2 regions of the Vibrio sp. Vf1514 genome follow, and region 2 is predicted to be linked to the other one. Evidence: predicted binding sites of a transcription regulator. Region 2 holds the regulator's gene; the other holds the start of a gene.

Region 1 (5,316 bases), 1.6 Mb from region 2:
CCGAACAACGCAAGGGGTGGCTGAGCGAAAAATGCTAAACTAATTCACAAGATAACAGCAGAGGAGGTTGGCCATGGACTTTGAAATCTATTCACCATGTCAGCCTGATTGGCTATGTGTACCGTTTCTTTCTGTATTCTCGATTATCTTACTGATCGGTCTTGTGCTGTTTATTCGTATCTTATATCGCGAATATCTTAAGATTCAGCGTTCTAAAAAGGTTCGACGTTTACGCCGAACCCATTACCGCGACCGCAAAGGCGGTAAAGATGGCCGCCCAACCAACATCGGCAAGCGGCGCTGATCATGAGGGAGAAAGTGTCAGAAGAATGTGCTGATACTTTTTCTCCAATGCGGTATTGCCCGCCTGTTTTTCCAGTTCCACCAACAATTCTAATGAGGCTTTTTGATAGCCATAGCGCTGATGAAATGCCATCAATTTGATTCGAGCTTGGGTGAAGTCACCTTGTTCGATCTCCAGTTTTGACAGCTGTAACACGGAGCGAACGCGAGTCGGATCGTGGTCGATGGCGCGTTTAAAATAATAAGCGGCTTTCGATTTGTCACCGGATTTGAGCGCGCAAAACGCCGCATTCTCATAGCTGGCAGAAATCAGATAGTAGTAGGGCTGTTCGACAGCGCGGTTGAAGTAGGTGTCGGCTTGTTGATATTCGCCATGCTTGCACAGAAATGTCCCGTAATTATTGAGCACATTCCCGTTCTTCGGATGATCGCGCAGCGCCGCGCGGTATGCTTGGCGAGCGGCATCCGTTTCGTCGACGATTTCAAAGTAGTGGGCCATCGAGAGTTGTGCGCGGTAATAATGAGGGGCGTGTTGCAGCGCTTTTTCGAGGTTTTCCCGCGCTTTGATCATTCGGCCGTTGTCTAGATACCCTAGCCCGAGCGCAATGCGTGATTCCGCCATTTCGACCGGATCGCTTTTCACATCGTGGTTGTCTGATTCGGTAACCGTCACGCACCCCGTGAGGCTGATTGCGCCTAGCAACATCCATTGGTATTTCATTCGCACTCTCCTTCGCTTGCGGCACAATGATAAGCACGTCAGGCGCTTCGCCCAGTTGCGCGGGGAAACATTGCGAGTCAGTTGGCAAACATACGGCTCAAGGTGTGCAGATTGCGAGCGAGATAAAACTGCCCAACCGCGCATAAAAAAGGCCGCGTGAGCGGCCTGAGCGGGGCAATATTGATTAATCGTCTTTGGTGAAGCGATCTTCGCTGAAATGTTCCAGATCGTACGGCGTTTGTTGGTAAACGCAGTAGTTGAGCCAGTTTGCAAACAGCAAATGCCCGTGGCTGCGCCAACTGGCGCGTGGTGTTTGCGAGGGGTCATCATTTCGGTAGTAATTGACCGGAATCATGGGGTCAAGCCCTTCACCCACATCACGAACGTATTCATTGTGCAGCGTGAGGGAATCGTATTCCGGATGCCCGGTCACGAACACGTTGCGTTTGTCTTTGGTGGATGCCAAATACACACCCGCTTCGTCTGATGTCGCCAGAATATCCAGATCGGTATGTGTATCCAGAAATCCGGGCTCAAAATCGGCGTAACGTGAGTGAGGTGCAAGGAATGTATCATCAAACCCGCGTGTCAGCGGATGGAACGGCTGCAGCGTTTCATGGTGATACACGCCAGACAACTTCTCTTCTCGAGTGCGTTTTGGCAGGTTATACAACAGTTTTAGGCCAGCTTGTGCTGCCCAACACACATACAGTGTGGAGGTGACATGCTCTTTGGCCCATTCCATGATGCGTTGCAAATGATCCCAATACACCACATCCTCAAATTGCACTAAACCTAAAGGCGCGCCAGTAATGATCAGACCATCGAAGTTACGATGACTAATGATTTCAAATTGGCGATAGAACTCGTTTAGATGCTCTTCTGGGGTGTTTTTGCTTGGGCGATCGTCGATGCGCAGCAATTCAATGTCCACCTGAAGCGGTGAATTGGACAACAGACGCAAGAACTGCGTTTCTGTCTCAATTTTCTTGGGCATCAGATTTAAGATCAGCACTTTCAGCGGACGAATTTCTTGCGTGGATGCCCGAGATTCAGGCATTACGAAGATGTTTTCTTTGCGTAGAACATCAGTTGCAGGCAATTGATCGGGGATCTTAATCGGCACAGCTTTCTCCCTAAGCGTTACATTTGGACGTCTATACTTCTAGACTTATAACCTAACTCCTAGAAGTTGTCGATAGCAAAATGCAGCGAACGCCAAATTAAGTTAGTATAAAAGCTACGATTTTCCTAATCAAAACAGACCATGACGCTCACCTTAACCTTGATTCGCGGTTTGCCCGGTTCCGGTAAATCCACACTGGCGAAAACCTTGCCGGGCGTGCATTTGGAAGCGGATATGTTTTTTGTCAATGCGCAGGGGGAGTACCATTATCGCCCTGAGTGGATCGGCAAAGCGCACGAATGGTGTCAGCAGGCATGTGAACGCGAGTTGGCGCAAGGAAATAGCGTGGTGGTGGCGAACACGTTCGTTCGTCATTGGGAAATGAGTGCCTATAAAAAACTGGCGCGAACATATCGCGCCAAATTGGTCATTCAAGTCTGTCGGGGGAATTTCCAGAATATTCATGGTGTTGACCCCGCCACCATTGAGCGCATGCGTCAGCAATGGCAGGCATAAAGCGCTTAATCGCGATGCGCTAACTCACCTTGACCTGTGCGTTGAAACTGCCACCATGCCAAAACACCCCAACCGATGGTTTGAAGCCATAACAGCGTCCATTGTGGCGCGATCTGCCGCCATTCTGCGCCCATCTGGTTCAATGCCAAAAATCCCTGAATCCCCGGTGTACTCGGAAATAGCTTCGACAGCCAAACCAACGGCGTGGGAATCGCTTCAATCGGCCAGATAAAGCCCGCAGAAAAGACCAGCGGCATCGAGCTGATCAGCACCACCAAGGTCACCAGTTCACGACGTGGCGTGATGGCGCCAAGCCAAATACCGATAAAGCAAGCACTGAGCAAAAAGGGCAGCAGCAGTGTGAGCAATTGTCCTGCGCTGGCCAGTGTGTTCACGCCGTGAGAGGTGAAACTGGCGCCGAAGTAATACATGCTGAGCAGGTAGTAGCAGGCGACGATGATGCATGTTCGCACCAAAACCAACCGCAGCGGCGACACTCGGCTCCAATAGCCGCGTCCTTGCTTTTGTGTGCCGACCATCAAACCCGACGACATCGCCAGCGTTTGTTGCAGGATCAGCACAAACACCGCAGGCACCACGTAGTCAACGTAGCCCATGCGTGCGTTAAACGTCGGTTTAAGGTTTGATTGCGTTGCGGCATAGTGATGCGTGGCCAGCGCCATCGGTTCGCCTTCCATCACCAAGCGAGAGACTTTGGCTTTGGCTGAAACCGTGCCGCCCACCTGCGCCAAACCTTCCACAATGGTGCCGTAAACCAGAAAGTAAGACGCGTCACCGGCGTACGCTAAGGTTGGGCTTTTTCCTAGCAGCAAGTCTTTGTAAAAATGCTCAGGGATCACCAAGATGCCACTCACTTTGCCATCCAGAAACGCCTGTTTGGCGTCTTCAATCGAATGATCGCGCTGAACGACGTGTACTTGCGGTGTCGCATCCACCATGCGTTCCAGTTGATAGCTGGCCTGACTTTTATCAAGGTTCACCACGCTAATGGTTTGCTCACGTGGCGTCTGGTGACTGTAGGGCAGTGGATAAAGGAACGAATAGAACACCACGCCGCCAATCATGGTCAACATGACGACCGGATTAGTGAAAAGTGCTTTCAGTTCGGCTTTAAACAGTTCAAGCAGGGTCATGGGCACTCCTTACAGCCTGTTCTTTGCGTTGGTGTTTGCGGATCAGCGCCACGGTTAGCAGCAGCGGGAGAATGTATCCCGCCATCGGCCACAAGTGGGCAAGCGATTTCGCCGCGTTTAACCCATAACTGACTTGGCTCACTTGCACTTCAATGTAGTGGCTGATGGGCAGCAGGCTACGCCACGCTTGCGCCAGCGATCCCATATCCGATGTTGGAAAAGTGATGCCCATAAACGCAAAGCTCGGCGCGGTAAAGGCGCCTGCAAAGCTCATGGCTCGCGCGGGATCCAAAGTGAGGAAGTAGAACGCGGCGCCCATGATCATGCAGGCGATCGCCGTCAGTAGCTGTGCGACCAGCATCACCATCATGCTGCCATGCATTGGCCACTCCAGCACCGTGTAAAACCACACCAGAAATGCGCCGCCTTGCAGCACGAAAATGGGATAGTAGGGCGCTAGCGTGCGCGTTAAATTTCGCAAGGGGCGGTTACCCAACCATGCGTTGAGTCCGTATTCGCGATAGTTGGCCGTCAGGATCAAAATGGTGCTCACCACCACCACGATCTGCCACAACGCAGGCACAATGGCCGACACCAAAAACTGGGCGTAGTTGGTGTTTTTGTTAAACAGCGCTGTAATTTGCGTGCGCACGGGCACTGAACGCCCCATCGCGCTGAGGGTGGTTTGGTCGCCAGAAGCGAGTGTTTTCACCACATCAATTTTTGCGTTGAGTGTGCCTTGAACTTGCACCACGGCGGAGTTGATCAGGCGGCCCACCAGAATGTACTGGCTGTTGTAAAAGGTTGTGACGCGTGGTTGCTCGCCGCGATAAATCGCTTTATCAAACTGATACGGAATGACCACGTAAGCGTAGATGTCACTGGTCACCAAATCATCTTTGGCTTGGGCTACGTTTTGATAGTGGCGGGTGACCGCCAGCGTCGATGTCGCGTCAAGATCACGCACCAACTGGCGAGACAGCTGACTGTGCGACAAATCCACCACGCCAATCGGTAGGTTCTGCGCGATACCCGCCGAGAAAATCCACCAGATGGAACCGGCCAGCAGCAGGGGAACCCACGTCAGACAGGCCAGTAACCAATGGTCGTGGCGCAGCAGTTGCCATTGAGAAGGAAGAGCGCGGCGCATCACTTACAACTCAACGACCACGCTCATGCCCATGCGCAGTTTTGCTTCTGGCGCGGTTGGGCGAGCTTCGATTTCAAAGGTACGCAAGTCAAAGCCTTGCGCAGAGTCAGTTGAGCGCCAAGTGGCGAAATCACCCATCACCGCAACGTGCGTCACTTTAAATTCCAGCGATTGATTGAGTGCAGGCAAATAAGCGGTAAATGTTGCGCCTTTTTCAAAATGGCTGAGCAGATCTTCACGTACATTGAGCACCGCCCATGAGTCTTCGCGATCAATCACCGTCACCACCGGGAAACCTTGCGGAGCCAGCTCACCGCTTTGCATCAGCACTTGCGACACTTCGCCA
Region 2 (5,316 bases):
TCCACCGGCGAGGCTTTGAGTTGTTGGAAGAAACCGTAGCTGTGGTGCGCATTCTTGGTGACGCCTGCGCCGACCGCGCCGACCATCGCGTAGCCATCTTTGAGTTTGATTTCGGCCTCAATGGCCAAATCGTGTAGCAAGCTCAGTGCGCCGGAGGCGATTTCAGCGGTGTAGGCCAAGCGCATGTGGTGTTGGTCGGCTTGTACTTCAAATGCCAACGGTTCAAGCTGCGCACGTTTGAGTTTTTCCAGCACTTCGTGTTGCGCGCGCTGAACGGTGTGGCCGTGTGCAAATGCCAATTCGATCAGCTGCACGTCGTCAAGCGAGGTGATGATTTTGGCGCCGCGGCCAGAGGCCAGCACGCGTTCAATGCGCGTAGAACCGGATTCCGGCTGGTAGCTGCAACGTAAGCTGAGATCCATCGCACTTTGGGCGACGGGTTGCAACGTGCGGCTGTGTAATACAGGGGCTGCCAAGCGTGCCAGTTCGTTGGCTTCATCCAAACGCAGCAGTGGCAGCAGGCAGGCATCGCTGACCAAACGCGGGTCGGCGCTGTAGACGCCCGCCACATCGCTCCAAATCGTCACGCGGTCGACTTCCGCCAGTGCGCCAATCACCGTTGCCGAGTAATCGGAGCCATTGCGCCCGAGCAGTACGGTTTCCCCTGCGTCGTTTTGCGCCATAAAGCCGGTGATCACCACGCGATGATGTGCGTGTTGTGCCAACACTTCTTTGAGCAGTGGGTAAGAGCGGGCGCGATCCACTTCGGGTTGCGTGCCACTTTCAGCGCGCAGAAACACGCGCGCATCTTGCGCGGCAGCGGGGAGTTGCAGTTGGTTCAGCAGTGCCGCCAGCAGGCGAGAAGACCACACTTCACCATGACCAAGCACGGCCGCTTGTTGCGCGGTGCTCAGCGGCGCCGTGAGTTCGCCCAGTGCGACGAATTCACCATTCAATTGGGTCAGTAACCGATCGGCGGCATCGCTTTCTAACAAGCCTTCAATCAGTTCACTTTGATATACGCGCAGGGATTGCAGGGTTTCATGCGCGATGCGACCGTCTTTATTCAACGCATCGAGAAACGCGATCAGCCGGTTGGTGGTTTTGCCCGCAGCGGACACCACCACCAAATCGTCGGGCTGAGAATATTCCTGCAGAATATGCGCCACGCGTTGATAACATTCTGGGTCTGCGAGACTGCTACCGCCAAATTTATGCAGTTGACGCGACTGAGTCATTAAAAGGCCTCCTTAGCTTTGTTGAATGCCTGATCCAGATCGGCAATCAGGTCAGAGGCATCTTCCAAACCAACCGACAAACGCAGCAGTTGCTGTGATACGCCCGCTTCAGCGAGGGCTTCTTCGCCCATCGCGCGGTGCGTCATCGACGCAGGGTGACACACCAAACTTTCGACGCCGCCGAGTGATTCCGCCAGCGAGAACAGGTCGAGTTTGCCGACAAAATATTTCAGTTGTTCAAACGAGCCCGCAAACTCAAAACTGAGCATGGAACCAAAACCGACCTGCTGCTTTTTCGCAATCTCGTGACCCGGATGCTCTGGCAGGCTCGGGTGGTAAATGACCTTCACCAGCGATTGGCTTTGCAGGTAGTTGAGGATGAGTTGGGAGCTTTCTTCATGCACGCGCATCCGCGCGCCGAGCGTGCGCAAGCCGCGCAGCGTCATGTAGCTATCAAATGGCGTGCCCGTTGCACCAATGCAGTTGCCCCACCATTTCAGCTCTTCGGCATGCTGAGCCGCTTTGCTGATAATCACGCCGCCAATCACGTCTGAGTGACCGTTGAGGTATTTGGTGGTGGAGTGCACCACAAAGTCAGCGCCGAGCGTCAGGGGCTTTTGGTACACCGGTGTCAAAAAGGTATTGTCGACCGCCACCAGCGCGCCGACCGCGTGGGCTTGCTGGCAGATTTTTTCGATGTCGACCACCCGCACCAGCGGGTTAGACGGCGTTTCCAGCAGCACCAGTTTCGGGTGTTGGGCCATCGCCGCGGCCAGCGCCTGTTCGTCAGATTGATCGACAAACAGCACTTTGAAGTCACCTTTTTTAGCGCGCGTGTTGAATAAACGGTATGTGCCGCCATAACAATCGTGTGGCGCAATGATTAAATCTTGCGGAGTCAGGAAGGCAGAAACCCATAGGTTGAGCGCTGAAGTACCGCAGTTGGTGACGACTGCATCCGCGCCGCATTCGAGTTCAGACAGCGCTTGTTCGAGCAAACCACGATTGGGGTTCCCCGAGCGGGTGTAATCGTATTTTGGCACTTCACCAAACGCAGGAAAGCCATAGTTAGTCGAGAGATAAATGGGGGGAACCACAGCGTGATACTGCGTGTCCGATTCAATACCCGTGCGGACCGCAACGGTCGCTGGCTTGCGATTGGTCATGAGCGTTTCCTTTCCTGATTGACGATGTTTTGGCTTCCAAGTCGGCGGTGACGCATGCTGACGCTGATCACCCCGCTGAATAACATCACACTTTACTGGGCAAAAAAGAAGACGTCAACACTTCTAGACGTCTATATGTCTTTGCTTATGGCAGTAAATCCCGCTAAAATTGGGGACTTTGAAAAACTAACTCGAATCCAAACAACGAAGGTGCGCAATGGCAGACTGGAATGGCGACTATATTAGTCCATACGCGGAGCATGGGAAAAAGAGCGAGCAGGTGAAAAAAATCACTGTGTCGATCCCGCTTAAGGTGCTGAAAGTGCTGACGGATGAACGAACTCGCCGCCAAATCAATAACCTGCGTCATGCAACAAACAGTGAGCTGCTGTGTGAAGCGTTTTTGCATGCATACACCGGTCAGCCGCTACCCACGGATGAAGATCTGCGTAAAGACCGTCCGGATGATATTCCTGCCGAAGTGAAAGAGCTGATGACCGCGATGGGCATCGAGTTCGAAGCTTACGACGACTAAGCGCACACGTACGTCACGCATAAAAAAACCTGGCCATGAGCCAGGTTTTTTTGTCTTCACTTGAAGCAAGGAGCGTTTACGCTTCCATGTAGCCTTGTGGCATGTCGATGCGTGCAACGCCCGAATCCACGGCAGCTTGAGCCACGGCTTTGGCGACGCGAGGCAGCAGACGCGGGTCCATTGGTTTTGGAATGATGTAGTCGTTGCCGTATGCCAGGTGATCAACGCCGGCCGCTTTCAGGACTTCTGCAGGCACGTCTTCTTTGGCCAGTTGACGAATTGCGTCGACCGCGGCCAGTTTCATCTCATCGTTGATCTCGCTCGCGCGTACGTCCAGCGCGCCACGGAAGATGAATGGGAAACACAACACGTTGTTGACTTGGTTCGGGTAGTCACTGCGGCCGGTGCCCATGATCAAATCGCTGCGCACTTCGTACGCCAGTTCCGGTTTGATTTCTGGATCCGGGTTTGAACATGCAAACACTACGGGTTTGTCGGCCATCAGCTTCAGTGCGTCGGCTGGCAGCAGGTTCGGGCCTGATACACCAAGGAACAGGTCAGCCCCGGCAATCACATCTTCCAATGTGCGTTTGTCGGTATTGTTGGCGAACAGCTGTTTGTACTCGTTCAAATCGTCACGGCGCGTGTGAATTACGCCTTTGCGGTCCAACATGTAGATTTTTTCACGCATCGCGCCGCACTTGATCAGCAGCTCCATACACGCCACGGCCGCAGCGCCTGCGCCAAGGCAGACGATGATGCACTCTTCCAGCTTTTTGCCTTGCAGTTCAATCGCGTTCAGCATGCCAGCGGCGGTCACGATCGCAGTGCCGTGCTGGTCATCGTGGAAGACGGGCACGTCACAACGCTCAATCAGGCGACGCTCGATTTCAAAACAGTCTGGGGCTTTGATGTCTTCGAGGTTGATCCCGCCAAAGGTGTCGGCAATGTTGGCGACGGTATCGACGAATTCATCAATGGTGCGGTGTTTGACTTCGATGTCGATGGAATCGAGACCTGCAAAGCGTTTGAATAGCAGGGCTTTTCCTTCCATCACAGGTTTGGATGCCATTGGGCCCAAGTTACCCAAGCCAAGAATGGCGGTGCCGTTTGAGATCACTGCCACGGTATTGCCTTTGGCCGTGTATTTGTAAACGTTGTCGACATTTTGCGCGATTTCACGCACGGGCTCTGCCACGCCTGGGCTGTAGGCGAGGGCTAAGTCTGCAGCAGAATCTGCTGGTTTCGTTAGAGAAACAGCAATTTTTCCTGGGATCGGCAACGCATGGTAATCCAGCGCACGCTGGCGGAATGCTTCTTCCGGCGTCAGTTCTTGGTTGTCATCGGACATAGGGGAGGTCTCTTTATTGTTTTTGGAAAAGGGGAATTATTCTAATAGATGTCTGTCAAGCTGCCTAGGCAGGATTGCGGGTCAATCGTACAAAACTTGACTAATTTAATCTGATAAGACCAGCTATTTTGTGATCGCGGTAAGGAGAAATTGCAGGCATGAAAAAAGGACGCCGGAGCGTCCTTTTTGAATCTTCGCGTGAAGTCGAAATTACTTCTTGCTTGATAGCGCGCCGAAACGCTTGTTGAAGCGATCAACACGGCCGCCAGTGTCAACAACACGTTGTTTACCAGTGTAGAATGGGTGGCACTGGTCACATACGTCCAGGTGCAGAGCGTCTTTACCTAGAGTTGATTTGAAAACGAAAGTGTTGCCGCAAGAGCAAGACGCTGTTACTTCTTTGTATTCTGGGTGGATACCAGCTTTCATGGGATAACCTCAATTTAGGCCGTGTCGCTATCCGAATCAATGTCGGACACCACACGTAATGTTAATGATACTGTTCGATACTCAGCCTTGGTGACCAAGCATCTTCAAGGCGCGATATATTAATGAATCCCCCGCGCCGGATCAACCGCTTTCGGCGTTATTTTCGCCACTATTTGTGGGTCGAATTTCCCACCCGCATCCAGTAGACTGTGATTTCTCACCATTTTTGACTGCTGACGGACTGTTATGCGCCCAAGTATTGCCCGTGTCGCCCTGCCGGTACCACTGGATAAGCAATTTGATTACCTGATCCCCAACCATTTGTTTCCGATCATCGGCGGCCGTGTGTCGGTGCCGTTTGGCCGCCAGACGCTGGTCGGTGTGGTGACGGCGTTGGCGCAGGAATCGGCGTTTCCGCGCGAGCAGCTCAAAGCGATCAAAGCAGTGCTCGATTCTCAGCCCGTGTGGCCAGAAACGCTGTACCGCTTGTTGCAATGGTGCAGCCAGTTTTATCAATATCCACTCGGCGACACGTTGGCCAATGCGATGCCGAGTGCGCTGCGCAAAGGTAAACCGGCTGATTTTGCCAGCAGTAAA

Evidence for each region. Region 2 encodes MetJ, which represses methionine synthesis genes. Its sites were predicted from a motif close to TTAGACNTNTANANGTCTAA; they were not measured.
Region 1: metA (homoserine O-acetyltransferase MetA) is a predicted target of MetJ. The motif match lies at 2,174-2,193, and genes of this name have one in related genera.

Annotation. Positions count from the first base shown of each region.
Region 1 covers NZ_CP197267.1:1,361,566-1,366,881, forward strand. The annotation lists gene rlmF (23S rRNA (adenine(1618)-N(6))-methyltransferase RlmF) at 1-38, shown strand, start outside; gene ACS18Q_RS06350 (hypothetical protein) at 74-304, shown strand; gene pilW (type IV pilus biogenesis/stability protein PilW) at 305-1,024, opposite strand; gene metA (homoserine O-acetyltransferase MetA) at 1,209-2,150, opposite strand; gene ACS18Q_RS06365 (ATP-binding protein) at 2,292-2,666, shown strand; gene ACS18Q_RS06370 (ABC transporter permease) at 2,672-3,820, opposite strand; gene ACS18Q_RS06375 (ABC transporter permease) at 3,807-4,970, opposite strand; gene ACS18Q_RS06380 (HlyD family secretion protein) at 4,974-5,316, opposite strand, start outside.
Region 2 covers NZ_CP197267.1:2,929,359-2,934,674, reverse strand. The annotation lists gene ACS18Q_RS13645 (bifunctional aspartate kinase/homoserine dehydrogenase II) at 1-1,238, opposite strand, end outside; gene ACS18Q_RS13640 (O-succinylhomoserine (thiol)-lyase) at 1,238-2,404, opposite strand; gene metJ (met regulon transcriptional regulator MetJ) at 2,622-2,939, shown strand; gene ACS18Q_RS13630 (malic enzyme-like NAD(P)-binding protein) at 3,016-4,290, opposite strand; gene rpmE (50S ribosomal protein L31) at 4,501-4,719, opposite strand; gene priA (primosomal protein N') at 4,966-5,316, shown strand, end outside.